DNA from 3 places in the Solibacillus sp. iso_87 genome. Region 1 is predicted to be linked to each of the others. Evidence: riboswitches for the same ligand, from Rfam matches in the RefSeq annotation. Region 1 holds a riboswitch; each other region holds the start of a gene.

Region 1 (5,221 bases):
TTAGAAGGCGCAAAAGCATTGGCTGAAGAATTTTTAGCAGGCCGCGCTGAGTGGCATGTCGTTTTCGGAGAATAATTGATGAAGCAAGTCTCCTGTGAGGGTTTTCTCGCAGGAGACTATTTTATATGGGGAAGAATATTGGAGCAATTGGTTTAAATATTCTTGTAAATAGGTTATTAATAAACTAATAACAGAGTACCCAAAAGGAGAATATTGATGAACAATATCTCAACGACAAATTTAACGATGAAAAGAGAATTTAATGTAAAGCCTGAAAAAGTGTTTGATGCATGGCTGAATCCTTTCATGATGAAAAAGTGGTTCTTTACATTAGAAGGAACGAACAAGGTCGCACAAAATGACCCGAAAGTAGGGGGGACTTGGGAAATCGTAGACCACAGAAAGGGAGTGGACTACCGAGCAATCGGAGAGTACTTTGAAATCGATCCTTCTAAAAAAATCGTGTTCACTTTTAAAATGCCGCAATTCAGCGAGCTGGCAGATACGATTACAGTGGAGCTGAAGGAAATGGGGCAAGGCTGTGAAAGGACGTTTACCCAATTGATCCATGTTGAGAACGAAGAGAATTGGACAGATGCTGATACCGTAAAAGCCCTAGACGAAATGCGAGAAGGTACGGAACAAGGGTGGAATTTAATGTTCATGGGGCTGAAGGAATTAGTGGAGACAGGAAAAGTGAGCTATCAAGGTTAGAGTACGCAGAATGAAACATGATCAAAAAAGCATCTCCGGAACGAGGTGATGCCCTTTAAATTGTGGGAAGGAAAGTTCGCGAAATACTTGATTTTAGTGAAAGAAGGGGGAAGGTAACGATGAAAAGTGCAAAACCATTTTTAATGTTCCAAGGCGGCGTTGCAGAAGAAGCGATGAAATTCTATACATCCATTATGGCAGATACGAAAATTACGAGCATTGTCCGCTATGGTGCAAATGAAGGCGGAGACGAAGGAACAGTCATGCAAGCTACTTTTTCGATAAAAGGACAGGAATATATGTGCATTGACAGTAATTTAAAACATGAATTTGACTTCACGCCGTCATTCTCTATTTTTATTACATGTGATACGGAAGAAGAAATCGACGAACTTTATGAAAAATTGCTTGAAGGTGGTCATCCGCTAATGCCACTCGGTGATTACGGTTTCAGTAAAAAGTTCGGCTGGCTAAATGACCGTTTTGGCGTATCGTGGCAGTTAAATCTACCTAATTAAACTTTGCGTCGGGTGTATCAATTGGTGTGGCGCGATAGACCCGGCGCTCGTTTTCTAATAAAGGGCTTAGTTGTTCTAATATAGTCTGAAATCTTCTAATAAAAACGATATGCCAGTGCAAAAAACTCTCATAAAATCCGGTCCTGAGTTCAGTTCTAATAACCGCCTCAACTATTCTATAAAACCCTCTGACAAACTATACCATCTCAGATCATTCACTCACCCGGCATTCTGATAAAGCATCCCGCCAAATGCCCTGTTTCTTACCATGATCTTCAGCAAACCATAGCCTAAAAGCGCTCCTGCAAACGAACTCATCATAAATGCCGGGACAAAACCGAACAGCGCCGCTTCTTGTCCTAAAAATAAAATGGCAATCGGATAAGTAGCCATCGCACCGAGCAACCCTGTGCCGATCACTTCACCTACCGCTGCAAACGATAACTTCTTCGTTTTCGCAAATAGAAACGCGGCGAGAAGTGCACCAATCATACTTCCCGGATAAGCGAATAAACTACCTGTCCCCATCAAGTTTCTCAACGTCGACGTAAGAAACGCCTGTAATACCGCATACCATGGACCGAGCAGTACAGCCGATACGACATTGGCAAAGTGCTGAATCGGAAATATTTTGGCAAAACCTAATGGAATATACACCATACTGCTGAGAATCGTTGTAATCGCTGCGATAATCGCTGAGTATGTAAGCTTTCTCGTTTTATTCATTTCTACCTTCCTTTACAATAATTTTTTGCAACAAAAAAACCACTTTCAACTATAGAAAGTGGTATCGTAGCCTATACAAAAAAATAAAAATAGGGGGTCGACACTACTTTCCTACGCTAGTATTACCTAGATCAGGTGCAAAGGGTACTTCTCAGCCAAAAAGGCGCCCCTAGTAGTTTTCATATTCAATTACGAGCAGATTTTCTTCTGCCAATACTGGTTTAATTTCACAGTTATCATAACATGGCCATCTCAGTATGCAAATGGTTTTTTGTAATTTAATTCCTTTGACCGAGAAAAATTATTGCTGATACCCGCCGCCATAGTTGCCGGGCTGGGCATGTTGCCACGGATTTGGCGGACCGATGAAAGTATTTGGTCTGACAGGGGCAACTGCCTGCGTCCATAAATTTTCGTTCATTCCATATGTGTGGGCCATAATATTTGAAGGTGTCAGCTTGAGCAGATCAGAACCTAAAATGACTTCCGGTGTCGGAGCATTGAATATGGCGAGCAGATGCGTGTTGTTTTGCGTAGCGACTTCGTAATGCCACCACCCTTCAGGAACGTTCGCCACTTGACCGGGAGTAATCGGGAAATGCATAAGCTGTTTCGTAAACGGATTCAAGATCGAAACAACCGCACTTCCCGTAATACAGTAGACAAGTTCCGCCGCATTTTGATGGTAATGAGGCTCAATGACATTGTTGGCATTGAGATAAATATCGAGTAATGATACATTATCAAGCGTATTTAACTGGTTTATGCCCAATAGATTAATAAAATTATGCTGATCTTTAATGAATAATGGGTTTTTATTAACATCGAATGTAAACTGTGTATGCGGCGATGTGTAATCAATAGTCGGACTCAAAATTTCACCTCTTTTATTGTTGTAGTTAACGTATGCATTAATATATCTTTTCGTGCTTAGGCATATTCAGGAAAGCGCTGATCACTAAACTTTCATTTAAAAATACACATATAATGCATTAAAAATCTTGAAAATCAGCATACATAGTGGGACCCCACATATCCGGAGTGAAGCAATCCGGTTTAGGTCGAGAATTTGGATCACACTCATTTGCTGCGTATACAGAACTACAAGACCTGACTGTTCCAAAGAGCGGCGAATTGCCGTATTTTCCTGAATAACAGAAAAAGAAGACATAGGTAAAGGAAACTGAAACCTACGCCTTCTTTTTGTCATTCTGCCAAAGGGTCGTATTGACGCAAAAAAAGGAAATTGGACTATTTCTCTGTAGTTGAATGAGAAATAGTCCTAATAAGTGATTATCGTGTACTATTATTTATGGGTTTTAAAAGTGGCAACCAGCTCGTTTAATTCTTCCGCTAAATTTGCCAGTGCTTGTGTTGTTGCGGCTGTTTCTTCGCTTGCGGCGGCGACTTCTTCACTTGTGCCAGTAATGCTTTGTACCGCGTTCATTATATCATTGGACTGCGCGGATTGCTGAGAGCTTGCAGAGGCAATACTTTCAATCGAGTTCATCACATTGGCTGAATGGGAAGATTGCTTGGCACTCGCTGAAGCGATCTCCATTGTTTTTTCGTTTGCCTGTGTCATCATTTCTGCGATATGTGTAAAGGCTTGTTCAGTACGTTTTGTTGTTTCTACACCTTCAGCTACTGCAATGGCACTGAGGGAAGTATTTTTCTGGATGCCTTTAATAATAGAAGTGATTTCTTTTGTGGCTTCGCTGGATTGCTCTGCCAGTTTCCGTACTTCGTCTGCAACAACCGCAAAACCTTTTCCGTTTTCACCAGCCCGTGCTGCTTCAATAGCTGCATTTAATGCAAGCAGGTTTGTCTGACTTGCGATTGTATCGATTACTTTAATAATATCATCAATGCGAGCTGCATCTTTTTCGAGGAGTGCCATCTGCGTACTGATACTTTCCATACCCTGAATTGATTCCTGTACGACTTTACTGCCGTCTTTGGCTGTAGTCGTAAGTTTCTCGGTCAATACGGCTGTATCATTCGTGTTTTCCGCTACGGCATTAATGGCCGTATTTAACTCTCCGAACAATTCCCTCATCGTTTGCGCATCATGTTCCTGACTATGTGCGCCTTTTACAATCTCTTTAAACAGTTCGTTAATTTTTTGTGAATCATTTGCCTGTGTTGATGCACTGCCAGCCACTTCCTCGGTTGTGGCAGATATTTCCTGAGCAGAAGCAGAAACACTCTCTGCTGACTGAAGGATACCTTCTACGGTCCTACGTAGATTGTTTACCATCTTATTCACTGAACGGGCCAAATCACCAACTTCATCTTTTGAATGAATTGTAGTGCTTGCTGTTAAATCTCCATTTGCGACTGTCTCAACCAGTTCGGATACTTCTTTTAATGGTTTCGAAATAAGTCTGGAAATGACCGCACCCAGCCCAATGTTGACTAGAACAGATAGACCGATAAGTATTATAGTAAATGTTCTTGAAGAACTATATATTTCGTCTGACTCTTGATCCGTAGCGTCAGCTAAACTGATATTCAGATTGATCAGCTCATTGATATAACCCTGAACTGCATTTCCGGATTCATTAAATTCCTGAGCCATTTTTAAATAGTTGTCAATATTATTTGCGTAAGCATAATTAACGGCTGTCTCGTATAAAGACAAATATTCGTCGAATTCAGGATGAAATTGATCAAGAATGACTTGTTCTTCCGGAGTAATTTCACCATCTTCGTATTCCACTATATTATTCTTTATATCTTGAATAATCTGCAACCGTATATCATTAAATGTATCTTTTTGTTCTTCTGTTTGCGCAACGAAGACCATGTCGCGGATCTGGACACGAAGGCGTTGGTAATCTGTTTCCACTGTCCCCAGGTCAGTTATTGGTAGAACACGTTCGTCGTACATAATACCTATTTGTTCTTCCATTTTATTCAAATTAATCAAACCAGTTATTCCCACTGCACCTAAAACGATGTTCATGAAAAGAAACGTAATGATCAACTTGACAGATGTTTTTAAATCTTTAAACCATTTCATCCTGTTACCTCTGCTCTCTTGATAATATTAAAATACATAATTTATTACAGAATTTATAGGAATACGACGAATTTTATTGTTTAAAAATAATTTAAGTGTACACCATATAATTTCATGCCAACTTTAGTATTATACACACTGTTGTTATGATAAAAAAGTACTATTTTAGAAAAAATAAAAAAATAAAAAAGTTACAGTGATTTTAAACAAAGTATTAAAACAAGGTTTACACATTCAG
Region 2 (5,221 bases), 440 kb from region 1:
TCGAAGATTATCAGTTTAGCGCTGAGCTTGCACGTGATATTTTCCAAAGTGTCGCTGTCCAGAACTTGCTGCTGGACAATATCATTGCAGAAGCAAAACGTATCGGAAATATTTCGGATATCCACTTTGATTTTGAACGTATATCGGGCGATCAGAGAGAAGCCTACAATAATTTCCTTCGAAGAGCTGTAGAGCGTTTGCATGCAGAAGGGTATACAGTTTCTACTGCATTGGCACCAAAAACGAGAGCCGATCAGCCGGGTGAATGGTTTATGGGGCATGACTATAAAGCTCATGGCGAAATAGTGGATTTTGTTATGCTGATGACATACGAATGGGGATATTCTGCTGGTCCTCCAATGGCCGTTTCTCCGCTGCCGCAAGTCGAGCAAGTAGTACAATATGCTTTAACAGAAGTTCCTGCGAGTAAAATTTTACTGGGACAAAATTTGTATGGCTACGATTGGACATTACCCTTTGTACAAGGAGGAGATTATGCAGAAGCAATAAGCCCTCAACGTGCAATTGAAGTGGCAAAACGTTATAATGCGGCTATCCAATTTGACTATACTGCACAGGCCCCGTACTTTAATTACTATGATGAGCAAGGCCGTTCACATATTGTCTGGTTTGAGGACGCACGTTCCATTCAGGCGAAGTTTGATTTAGTAAAGCGCTTGAATTTGCGCGGTGTTGGTTATTGGAAATTAGGATTGCCATTCCCGCAAAACTGGCAGCTCATCGGGGCTAATTTTAATGTGGTGAAGAAATAGAAAAAGCAAAATTGACGGTCAGATGAAATGGAAAACAATTCATCTGACTTTTTTGATTGTTATCCATTTAAGAAGGAGATTTGGTTGATACTGATGAAGTATTAGTAGTAGTTGAATAAAAGGGGGATTATTGATGGGGAATGTTCCGGAAATTTTACAAAATTTACGTATCCCAGTAATAGGGGCACCGTTGTTTATTATTAGCAATCCAAAATTGGTCATTGCACAATGTAAGGCAGGAATTGTAGGGTCGATGCCAGCGCTGAACGCAAGGCCGGCAAGACAGTTGGATGAATGGTTAGCTGAAATTACAGAGGAGTTGGCAAGCTATAATGCCAAAAATCCGGATCGGCGGGCAGCGCCATTTGCAATTAACCAGATTGTCCATAAAACAAATGACCGGCTGGAACAGGATATGGAGCTTTGTGTGAAATATAAAGTCCCGATTATTATTACCTCACTTGGGGCACGCGAAGAAGTTTTTGAGGCAGCACATAGTTATGGAGGCATAGTTTTTCATGATGTTATCAACAATTACTTTGCCAAAAAAGCGATTCAAAAAGGTGCGGACGGTATCATTGCAGTAGCAGCAGGTGCAGGAGGCCATGCCGGTCAGCAGAGTCCATTTGCGCTTGTACAGGAAATCCGTGAATGGTTTGACGGTCCATTAGCTTTATCAGGATCAATCGCACGAGGCCATTCACTATTGGCTGCACAGGCGATGGGAGCTGATTTCGGTTATATTGGTTCACCGTTTATCGCGACTGAAGAAGCCTTTGCTCGTCAAGAATATAAACAGATGATTGTGGATAGTACCGCAGAAGATATTGTTTACAGCAATTTATTTACAGGAATCCATGGAAATTATTTGAAAGGTTCTATCATGAATGCGGGGATGGATCCGAATAATCTAAAAGAAAGTGATCCTTCTGCAATGAACTTCAACGATAATACGGCAAAAGCCTGGAAAGATATTTGGGGAAGCGGGCAAGGAATTGGTGCAATTAAAGAGATTAGTTCAACACAGCAATATGTTGTTAAATTGGCTGAAGAATATACACAGGCTTATCATGAACTGACTGGTAAAAAATCGGCAGTAGCCCATTTACAATAGCTAATAGCAATTGTGAAAAACAAAAATGCTATTTTTTTCTGAGCGCTAAAAATTGATTTACATTCCGGGACGCTTTCTGCGGGCGTAGGAGTAATTTCGTAATTTTTGAATTCACTTGCCCGGTTTGAATTAATTTGTTACACTCTGGATAATTAAATGCATTTGCGGGGGGACACAGCAGTGTTGAGAAGGTTAAAACCTGACCCTTAGAACCTGGCCGTTAATACGGACGTAGGGAGCAAAGTACACGCTATACATATGTACTTACTTTGGCTCCGCGTATCCTTAACGTGGAGTCTTTCTTTTGCAAATATACAAGCATTTGATTTGCGGGGGGACACAGTAGTGTTGAGAAGGTTAAAACCTGACCCTTGGAACCTGGCCGTTAATACGGACGTAGGGAGCAAAGAAAAGTGGTACTTACACTTTTTGGGGACGTCTCTCTATATTGAGGCGTCTTTTTTGTGCTTCCGCCAACAAAAAGGAGGAGTAACAATGGGATTTTGTGAAAAGGTAAGGAAAGAAACGGATTTTTATTGGGAGGCTAGCTTCTATCATCCTTTTGTACAAGGGATTGCAGATGGGAGTTTACCGCTGGAGAAGTTTAAGTTTTATATGCTGCAGGATGCATATTATTTAAAACATTATACGAAAGTCCTTGCTCTTGCAGCTGCAAAAGCTACAACAGATGATGATGTACAATATTTTCTGCAAACAGCAAAATTTATTCATGACGCAGAGCTGGAATTACACCGGACAACGTTTAAAGAATTAGGTGTGACAGCGGAGGATTTGGAACAATTCGAACCGGCTCCAGCAGCCTATAACTATGTAAGCCATATGTACAATGCAGTGCATAACGGAGATGTAGCAGAAGCATTTGCGGCAATTTTACCTTGCCCATGGCTGTATCAGGAAATAGGGCAAAGGTTAAAAGATGCATGCCCCAATGTCCCCCTTTATGAACAGTGGATTGCACTATATGCGTCCGAGGAGATGCTTCAAAATATTGAAATACAAAAATCGATGCTGGATCGATATGCGAAAGAACAACCGGCAAAGCTAAAAGTATTGCAGGAACATTTTAAGAAAAGCTGTTATTACGAATGGATGTTCTGGGAGATGCCTTGGACGAAGCAAAGCTGGGAACAAGGGGTGTATATCAATGAGCCTGCAAGCAATTAATAAAAATCAGCCGTTAGTACATTGCATTACAAATTATGTCGTCGCAAATTTTACAGCGAATGGTTTGCTTGCGGTGGGTGCTTCACCAGTCATGGCGGATGCGATAGAAGAAGTGGGAGAAATGGCTGCTCAGTCAAATGCATTACTTTTAAATATGGGTACTTTGAATGAACGGACAGTAGCATCGATGAAGCAAGCTGGACTGAGCGCAAATAAGCATCGTACTCCGGTTGTTCTGGATCCAGTAGGGGTAGGGGCAACGAAGTTTCGAGTTGAGATAGCACGACAACTGCTCGATCTTCTAAAGATTGATGTAATCCGCTGCAATATGGGAGAACTTGCGGCTCTTGCGGGAGCGGATTGGACTTCCAAAGGTGTTGATAGCGGCAAGGGGGATATAGATGTTGCAGCGACTGCCAAACAGCTTGCTAATAACTATCGATCTATTGTAATCGTAACAGGAGAACAAGATGTTATTACGGATGGGGAAAGAGTTGAATTCGTAACGGGTGGTCATGAAAAAGTGACAAAAATGACGGGGAGCGGCTGCCTACTAAGTGCCCTTTGTGCTGCGGTGCTGGCAAACAGTAAAGAACCGTTTAATGATTTACAAATTCTGCTCAATGAATATAAACAGGCAAGTGCCAATTCTGTGGCAGCTATAGGAACTTTCCATAAAAATTTCTTGAATGAACTAGAAAATTTAGCGGAGGGACGACAATGATTACATGTACAATTGCAGGCTCGGATAGCGGTGGCGGTGCAGGCATCCAAGCAGACTTAAAAACGTTTCAGGAACTACGTGTATTTGGCACATCTGTCATTACCGCACTAACCGCACAAAATACGGAAGGAGTGCATGGGATTTTTCCGACAACGGCCGATTTCGTGCAAGCTCAGTTAAAAGCGGTACTTCAAGATTTTGAGATAAAGGCGATTAAAACAGGGATGCTGTTTAGTGCAGAAATTATCGAAGCTATTGTCGCCTTACTAAAAGACACAGAAATTCCGCTAATCGTTGATCCAGTCATGATTGCAAAAGGTGGTGCCAGTTTACTAGAGCAGGAGGCTACAACAGCCCTTAAGGAAAAGTTATTGCCGCTTGCAACTGTTTGTACACCGAACATTCCGGAAGCGGAAATCCTGACTGGGTATACAATTCAAACTGAGAAAGATATCAATTTAGCGGCGCAGCATCTATTAAGTCTAGGGCTGGAATGTGTTGTCATTAAGGGTGGTCACTTAAACAGTAAGCATGCGACAGATACGGTTTTCATTCGCGGGGAGCAACCATTTAAAATGAAAACCGAGAGAGTGGATACGAAGCACACCCATGGAACAGGATGTACATTTTCGGCAGCAATCACGGCGGAGATGGCAAAAGGAAGATCGACAGAGGCAGCCATTATAGAAGCAAAAAAATATGTGCAGCTGGCAATTCGTCATCCGCTTAATATTGGTCACGGGTTTGGCCCGACAAATCATTTCGCCTATCATGAACAGCGGGGGGTGTGTAATGTCCATGTCTTTTGATTTAAATAAATACTTTGTTATGGGAACAATCAATTGTAAACGCGACCCGCTGCTTGTTTTAGAAGAAGCGCTACAGGCAGGAATTACTATGTTCCAGCTGAGGGAAAAAGGGAAAAATGCTTTAAAAGGGGATGAGTATATTAAATTTGCCCGTCAATGCCAAAAGCTGTGCCAAATATATAAAATACCATTCATTATCAATGATGATGTCGAACTTGCATTAACATTAGATGCAGATGGAATTCATGTAGGACAGGAAGACACCGAGGTAGAAAAATTTAGATCTTTTGCGAAAAATAAAATCGTCGGAGTATCGGTTCATACAATGGAACAACTGGAATTGGCCATGGCAAATGGGGCAGATTATGCGGGGATTGGTCCAATTTATGAAACTTCCACAAAAGATGATGCGAGAGCACCAGTAGGGCTGACGTTATTGGAAGATGCCAAATCTCAGTTTCCTAAATTCCCGATTGTAGCAATTGGGGGAATCTCCACTGAAAATAGTTTCATTGTGAGACAAACGGGAGTAAATGGAGTAGCAGTTATTTCTGCTATTAGTCATAGTAATAATATAAAAGAAACTGTAAATATACTCTAAGTTAAAAATTGTCAT
Region 3 (5,221 bases), 930 kb from region 1:
CTTCTCTTACAGCATTGGAAGGAGTTTGTGGTTGTGGTTTTCTCTTCTTTTTCTTACTCATTCTTTTCCTATCCATAGTTAACCCCTCTTCAACTTTAATATAAAAGAGAACGGAGATTCCCCAATCCTCTTGGTACTACAACTCTTTATTTTACCAATTCATTTATCATTTTACCTTTCTTGGCATACAGTTCTATTTTACCGGTACATTCTGTAATAGGTAAGTAATATACTTATATGCCTTTGTTTTAAAGATATCGAATTTAAGTAGGATATAACGAAGTAATTATTCCATCCTTATTAATAGGCGCCTTACTTCATGTACCTATTTAGTTATGGGACGGTTATTGGTTTATGATTTTTATAGTTCCAGGTACAGAAGATTATGTGCTAATCGGTATATCAGAAAAGAAAATTATGCATTTTAGACCGAGTAAGCAAACTCCTGATCCAACAATACCATACGGTGAAATTATATTGGATAGCCCGGAAGTTCTCCGGATGAATACGGACTAAAACAAGGCAAAGATCAACAATTGGGCGCAATTCTTGCAAGAGGAATTGTGCTTTAATGGAGTACCATGAAAAGTTGAATACTTTAATAATCGATTCTTTGATTGGGGGAATCTTCATGTCAAATCAGATTATTGGAGTATGGTTAATTTATATAGGTGCAATTATAATAGTTTCGGCAATAAGTGGCGGTGATTTAACAATACAACCTTTCGTCCTTGGGTTTGGCGGCTTTTTCGGTTATCTAATAATTTTTATGTTACCGTATATAAATCGCCAACTAGCATACGGTAAAAATTCGAAATTTCAAGATAAAATAGATAATATAAACGTAATAATAACAATTATTTTATGCACCCTTTGTGGTTTGTTTATTGGCTTTGAAAATTCAAGATTGGTATGGTTGTCTATTTTAATTGTCATTGGTATACATTTTTTCGCTTTTTACTTTTCCCAAGGAAAATGGATGATAGTTTTAGGAATATTAGCAATAACAAATGGGGTATTGGGTATTATTTTCTTTAACATTCCTTTTTTAGTATTTGCCTCAATAGATGGGTTAATAAAAATTGTTATTGGTTTTAAAATGCTATTTATGAAACAAAATTTTGAAAAGCATTATATTTCTAGCGAACAGTTGCGTTAGCTAAAAAAGGAGCACTCTCATAAGGTGCTTACCTTTTTCAACCACATAAACAAAAAATCTTTAGGTGGCCATATGAAGAAGGTGTAGCATTATAATAAAGTTCGATTAAAAGATAGTTTGTACAATCTCTAACTTCAACTCGTTTGAATAAATATTATTTTTTCTCGACACAGAAAAATCCCCTTTAAGTAAAATGTTTACCGACAGCGTACTGAAGGTTTTTTAACATTGTCTACTTAAAGGGGATAATATCAAGCTTTGTTTCAAAACAGTTGGTTTCTTTCTATATAATAACGTTCGGGCTACTATAAGTGGCTTAAAAATGGCAAAGTATCGTTACGTAAACATAATGATATTGTTTTAAAGGAGCAAATATTAGCGATTCATCAAACGCACAAAATGTATGGGTATCCACGCATGTAAATCGCTTTACGAGACAAAGGCTTTCTTGTGAATCATAAGAAAGTCTATCGACTAATGAGTGAGTTGGGTATTCAATCGATTATTTGTAAAAAGAGTCGCGTATGGGGCAACCATCTTATTAGCAAACCTTTAGCTAATCAGGATACAAACGATTGAGTGGGATAATTCTAGGCTGCTTGTAGTAATGTAGTATTTAAGTAAAAAGTGTACTTGTTAAGAACAGCATATTTTGATAGAATCAAGCTAATTAAATGCATTTGCAGGGGGACACATTTGTGTTGAGAAGGTAGAACCTGACCCTTAGAACCTGACCGTTAATACGGACGTAGGGAGCAAAGTACATATTTTTTTTTTGTACTTACTATGGCTCCGCGTAATTTACGTGGAGCTTTTCTTTTGCAAATACTTTAATTGCAGGGGGACACATTCGTGTTGAGAAGGTTAAAACCTGACCCTTAGAACCTGACAGTTAACACTGACGTAGGGAGCAATTATAGGTGTAGTATACACTTTTTTAGCGTCTCTATAGTAATAGAGGCGTTTTTTTGCTCTTACAGAATCTAATGAGGAGGTAACCGTATTTAGTTTTGCGGAAATTTAAGTCGGATGGCTTTTTGTCTTTCCGTCATTTACGAATATCAAACAATTATACAAAAATTAGACAAGGGGAAATGATGATGAAATTACATGAACAAACCGTTTTAGTTACAGGTGCAAGTAGAGGTGTTGGAGAAGAACTCGTAAAAGCATTTGTCAAAGAGGGGGCTAATGTCGTACTGAATTATTATAAGAGTGAAGAAAAAGCGCAACGTTTAGCACAAAGTCTGGGTTCTCAGGTTATCGCTTTACAAGCAGATATCCGCAACCAACAAGAAGTTCAGCAAATGGTCGAAAAGGCAAAGCAATATTTTCATACGCCGATTACAACCATTGTCAATAATGCGTTGATTGATTTCGAATTTAATCCACTCACACAAAAAAATGTGTTTGAGCTTCAATGGACCGATTACAATAAGCAATTTGAAGGAACGATTAAGGGTGCTTTGAACAGTATTCAAGCATGTATTCAGGATATGAAAGAACTAGAATTTGGTCGTATTATCAATATTGGGACAAACTTATTTCAACATCCGGTAGTAGCTTATCATGAATACACAACAGCTAAAGCGGCATTGCTCGGATTTACACGTAACATGGCGAAAGAGTTAGGGGCGTATGGCGTTACAGTCAATATGATGTCTGGTGGACTTTTAAAACAAACGGATGCGAGTAAAGTGACAACAGCAGAAGTATTTCAATTGATTGAAACCACAACCCCTTTACAAAGAGTGACAACACCAAAAGAATTAGCGGAAGTGGCATTATTCTTTGCATCTCCTTGGGGGAGTGCCATCACTGGACAAAATTTAGTCGTTGATGGCGGTCTTGTAATGGATTAGAAACCAGCTTGTATCTCTCTTTTAGATGTAAATATAAGGGGGGGCAATAAGTTAAAGTGGGATGAGGTAAATATAATATTTATTTAAGGAAAACTTATTATGAACTGTGATTTTAAAATAATAGGTATATATATGTTGAACAATAGGACTATATTGTTGAGCAATTTTTTCTTGAGGAGGATATAGTACTGGTGTTTGCATCCTTGGACCGACGCTAAAAGGTATTCATTTAACTGATGACACAAATTAACCCCCATTCAATTTGAATAGGGGGTGATAGTATGTCAATGTCTATTACTATCATGTAGCGAAGAAGGTTACTATCAACCTCAATTTTTTTACGTAGGGTTGCCATAAATACTCTAAGAAATGCTACATTGTTCTCCCAGCTATTTCCCCAAATTTCTTTTGTAATGTAATTATGGGTTAACACGTTACCTATATTTTTAGAAAGTAAAACCAGTAATTTGTATTCAATAGGTGTTAAATGCAGCTCTTTACCATTTAAATAAGCACAACCAGCAGCATAATCAATAGCAAGATCCCCGTTAGGGAAATAAGGATTTTGATGTGGATTTTCTGAGCTGCTAAAGCTATATATAGTTCACTTCTAGGGGGCATTTTTATTGGAGTTGGAAATGGATTGATGTTAAATTTTCAGACAAGTACGGGAGGAACGGATTTTATTGCCCAGTTTTTATGTGACAAGACGGGGATAAATGTAGGGATATATCTTGCTTATTGATTCAATAATAATAATTATTGGTGGTTTGTTATTATCTTCAGAGACTTTTTATTTCTCCATTATCACTATACTTTCAATTGGTATTACTACGAGTTTTATTACAAGTAGAAAAGGGCATGTTTTCGACACTAATAAATGAGGTGACAGGGAGAAACTATGGGGATTTTATACACTATGGCTATTTTTTATTTTCCTTCGTCTTGGAATAAACCATAGATATCCCACTAGCAATTACAATTGATTAGTATTGTAAGTGTCAAAATAATCACCCCGGTATCAATTTTTTAATTATATTGCACAACTATTAAGTATTCAAAATAACTTTATGAGCCATTACAAACAAATTACTTGCCATACGATTACCCAATATATAAGAGCACTTATTTTTAACACAAAATAAAAATGAGAGGCTACAGTAACTAAAGAGAAATTTAGCGAAGAGTATCTGGATGAATGCCAGTGCTCTTTTTTACATTCAGAATAAGATGATTATATAAAAAGATATCATGGTGAGGAGAATAATTAATTGACTACTACATTAAGGTGTCAAGAATGCGAAAGACCGGCACGAATACTAAAAAAGACCAGGGAACTTTCCCGGAATGGAAATTTTATTGTAAAGAAGCTTTATAAACGTATTTGTCTATGTGATGGTGAAATTAAACTTGCGATGGAATAGGGCTTTGAATAGTGCGTATTGCTATTCCTCCGGCGGTACGTGCTATTGAGAGTTCATGAATGTTTTGTTTGTACTCCCACTTAGTTTTATTACTGGACTATAGGAGGTGGTAAATAATATGGATTGGTTAGAGAAGGCTGCAGAAAACTATGCAAAAATTAAAAAGGCTCAAGAAAACCAGAAACAAATAATAAAAATTTATCCAATAAAGGTAAGAGAATTATGGGCTTCCTTTAAACAGATGCACGATACTATTGGTAGCAAATTTGGTAATTCCATTATTTTTCCGAGCAACCCCTTTCATATGGAATCAGTAATAGGTATTGTTTCAATTAGAGGAAGAGCAAAGCAAGTTAGCAAGGCTGTCGGATACTACGGTTCAGTTATAATTACTATCTAATATATTAATAAACAAGGTAAAATTCAAACAGAACGAACTGTGGCTTTGAAATAAAGTTCGATAATTTATAATAGAGTCTGATTATTTTTAATAAAGTTCGATAATTTGTAAAAAAGTTTGATTAAATTCCTGTGTAGATAGTCAAGTTATTTTCTTATTCCACAATTCTTGTTCAAAAGTAAAGCTGTAGCAGATCAATTAGTCGAATTGAAATTAACTTTCCATAAGGGGAACGCCATTGACAGCCGAGTTTAAGGAGTTTCCTATCCTACATAGTGATCGAGGATATCAATATACATCAAAAGAATTCAAGCGAATCATAGAGAAAGCAAATGTGACACATAGTATGTCGAAAGTCGGCCGCTGTATTGATAAT

Evidence for each region. A riboswitch is a leader RNA that binds a small molecule or an ion and turns the genes downstream of it on or off. The one in region 1 is predicted to bind thiamine pyrophosphate.
Region 2: it holds a riboswitch for thiamine pyrophosphate, as region 1 does, so the genes downstream of both, tenA (thiaminase II) here and thiW (energy coupling factor transporter S component ThiW) in region 1, are expected to answer to the same signal.
Region 3: it holds a riboswitch for thiamine pyrophosphate, as region 1 does, so the genes downstream of both, AC0VXV_RS10755 (3-oxoacyl-ACP reductase) here and thiW (energy coupling factor transporter S component ThiW) in region 1, are expected to answer to the same signal.

Annotation. Positions count from the first base shown of each region.
Region 1 covers NZ_CM149656.1:3,073,982-3,079,202, reverse strand. Annotated here, with positions in the region: gene AC0VXV_RS15755 (S-ribosylhomocysteine lyase) at 1-75, shown strand, start outside; gene AC0VXV_RS15750 (SRPBCC family protein) at 217-714, shown strand; gene AC0VXV_RS15745 (VOC family protein) at 834-1,232, shown strand; gene thiW (energy coupling factor transporter S component ThiW) at 1,452-1,958, opposite strand; TPP riboswitch at 2,050-2,139, opposite strand; gene AC0VXV_RS15735 (cupin domain-containing protein) at 2,260-2,832, opposite strand; gene AC0VXV_RS15730 (methyl-accepting chemotaxis protein) at 3,265-4,983, opposite strand.
Region 2 covers NZ_CM149656.1:2,630,320-2,635,540, reverse strand. Annotated here, with positions in the region: gene AC0VXV_RS13365 (LysM peptidoglycan-binding domain-containing protein) at 1-773, shown strand, start outside; gene AC0VXV_RS13360 (NAD(P)H-dependent flavin oxidoreductase) at 907-1,887, shown strand; TPP riboswitch at 2,044-2,142, shown strand; TPP riboswitch at 2,209-2,307, shown strand; gene tenA (thiaminase II) at 2,383-3,072, shown strand; gene thiM (hydroxyethylthiazole kinase) at 3,053-3,796, shown strand; gene thiD (bifunctional hydroxymethylpyrimidine kinase/phosphomethylpyrimidine kinase) at 3,793-4,605, shown strand; gene thiE (thiamine phosphate synthase) at 4,589-5,206, shown strand.
Region 3 covers NZ_CM149656.1:2,145,535-2,150,755, reverse strand. Annotated here, with positions in the region: gene AC0VXV_RS10775 (hypothetical protein) at 1-76, opposite strand, end outside; gene AC0VXV_RS10770 (hypothetical protein) at 355-516, shown strand; gene AC0VXV_RS10765 (DUF6609 family protein) at 632-1,159, shown strand; gene AC0VXV_RS10760 (IS3 family transposase) at 1,583-1,738, shown strand; TPP riboswitch at 1,834-1,931, shown strand; TPP riboswitch at 1,988-2,086, shown strand; gene AC0VXV_RS10755 (3-oxoacyl-ACP reductase) at 2,260-3,021, shown strand; gene AC0VXV_RS10750 (winged helix-turn-helix domain-containing protein) at 3,251-3,514, opposite strand; gene AC0VXV_RS10745 (hypothetical protein) at 3,668-3,766, shown strand; gene AC0VXV_RS10740 (hypothetical protein) at 4,564-4,845, shown strand; partial or broken gene AC0VXV_RS10735 (IS3 family transposase) at 5,108-5,221, shown strand, end outside.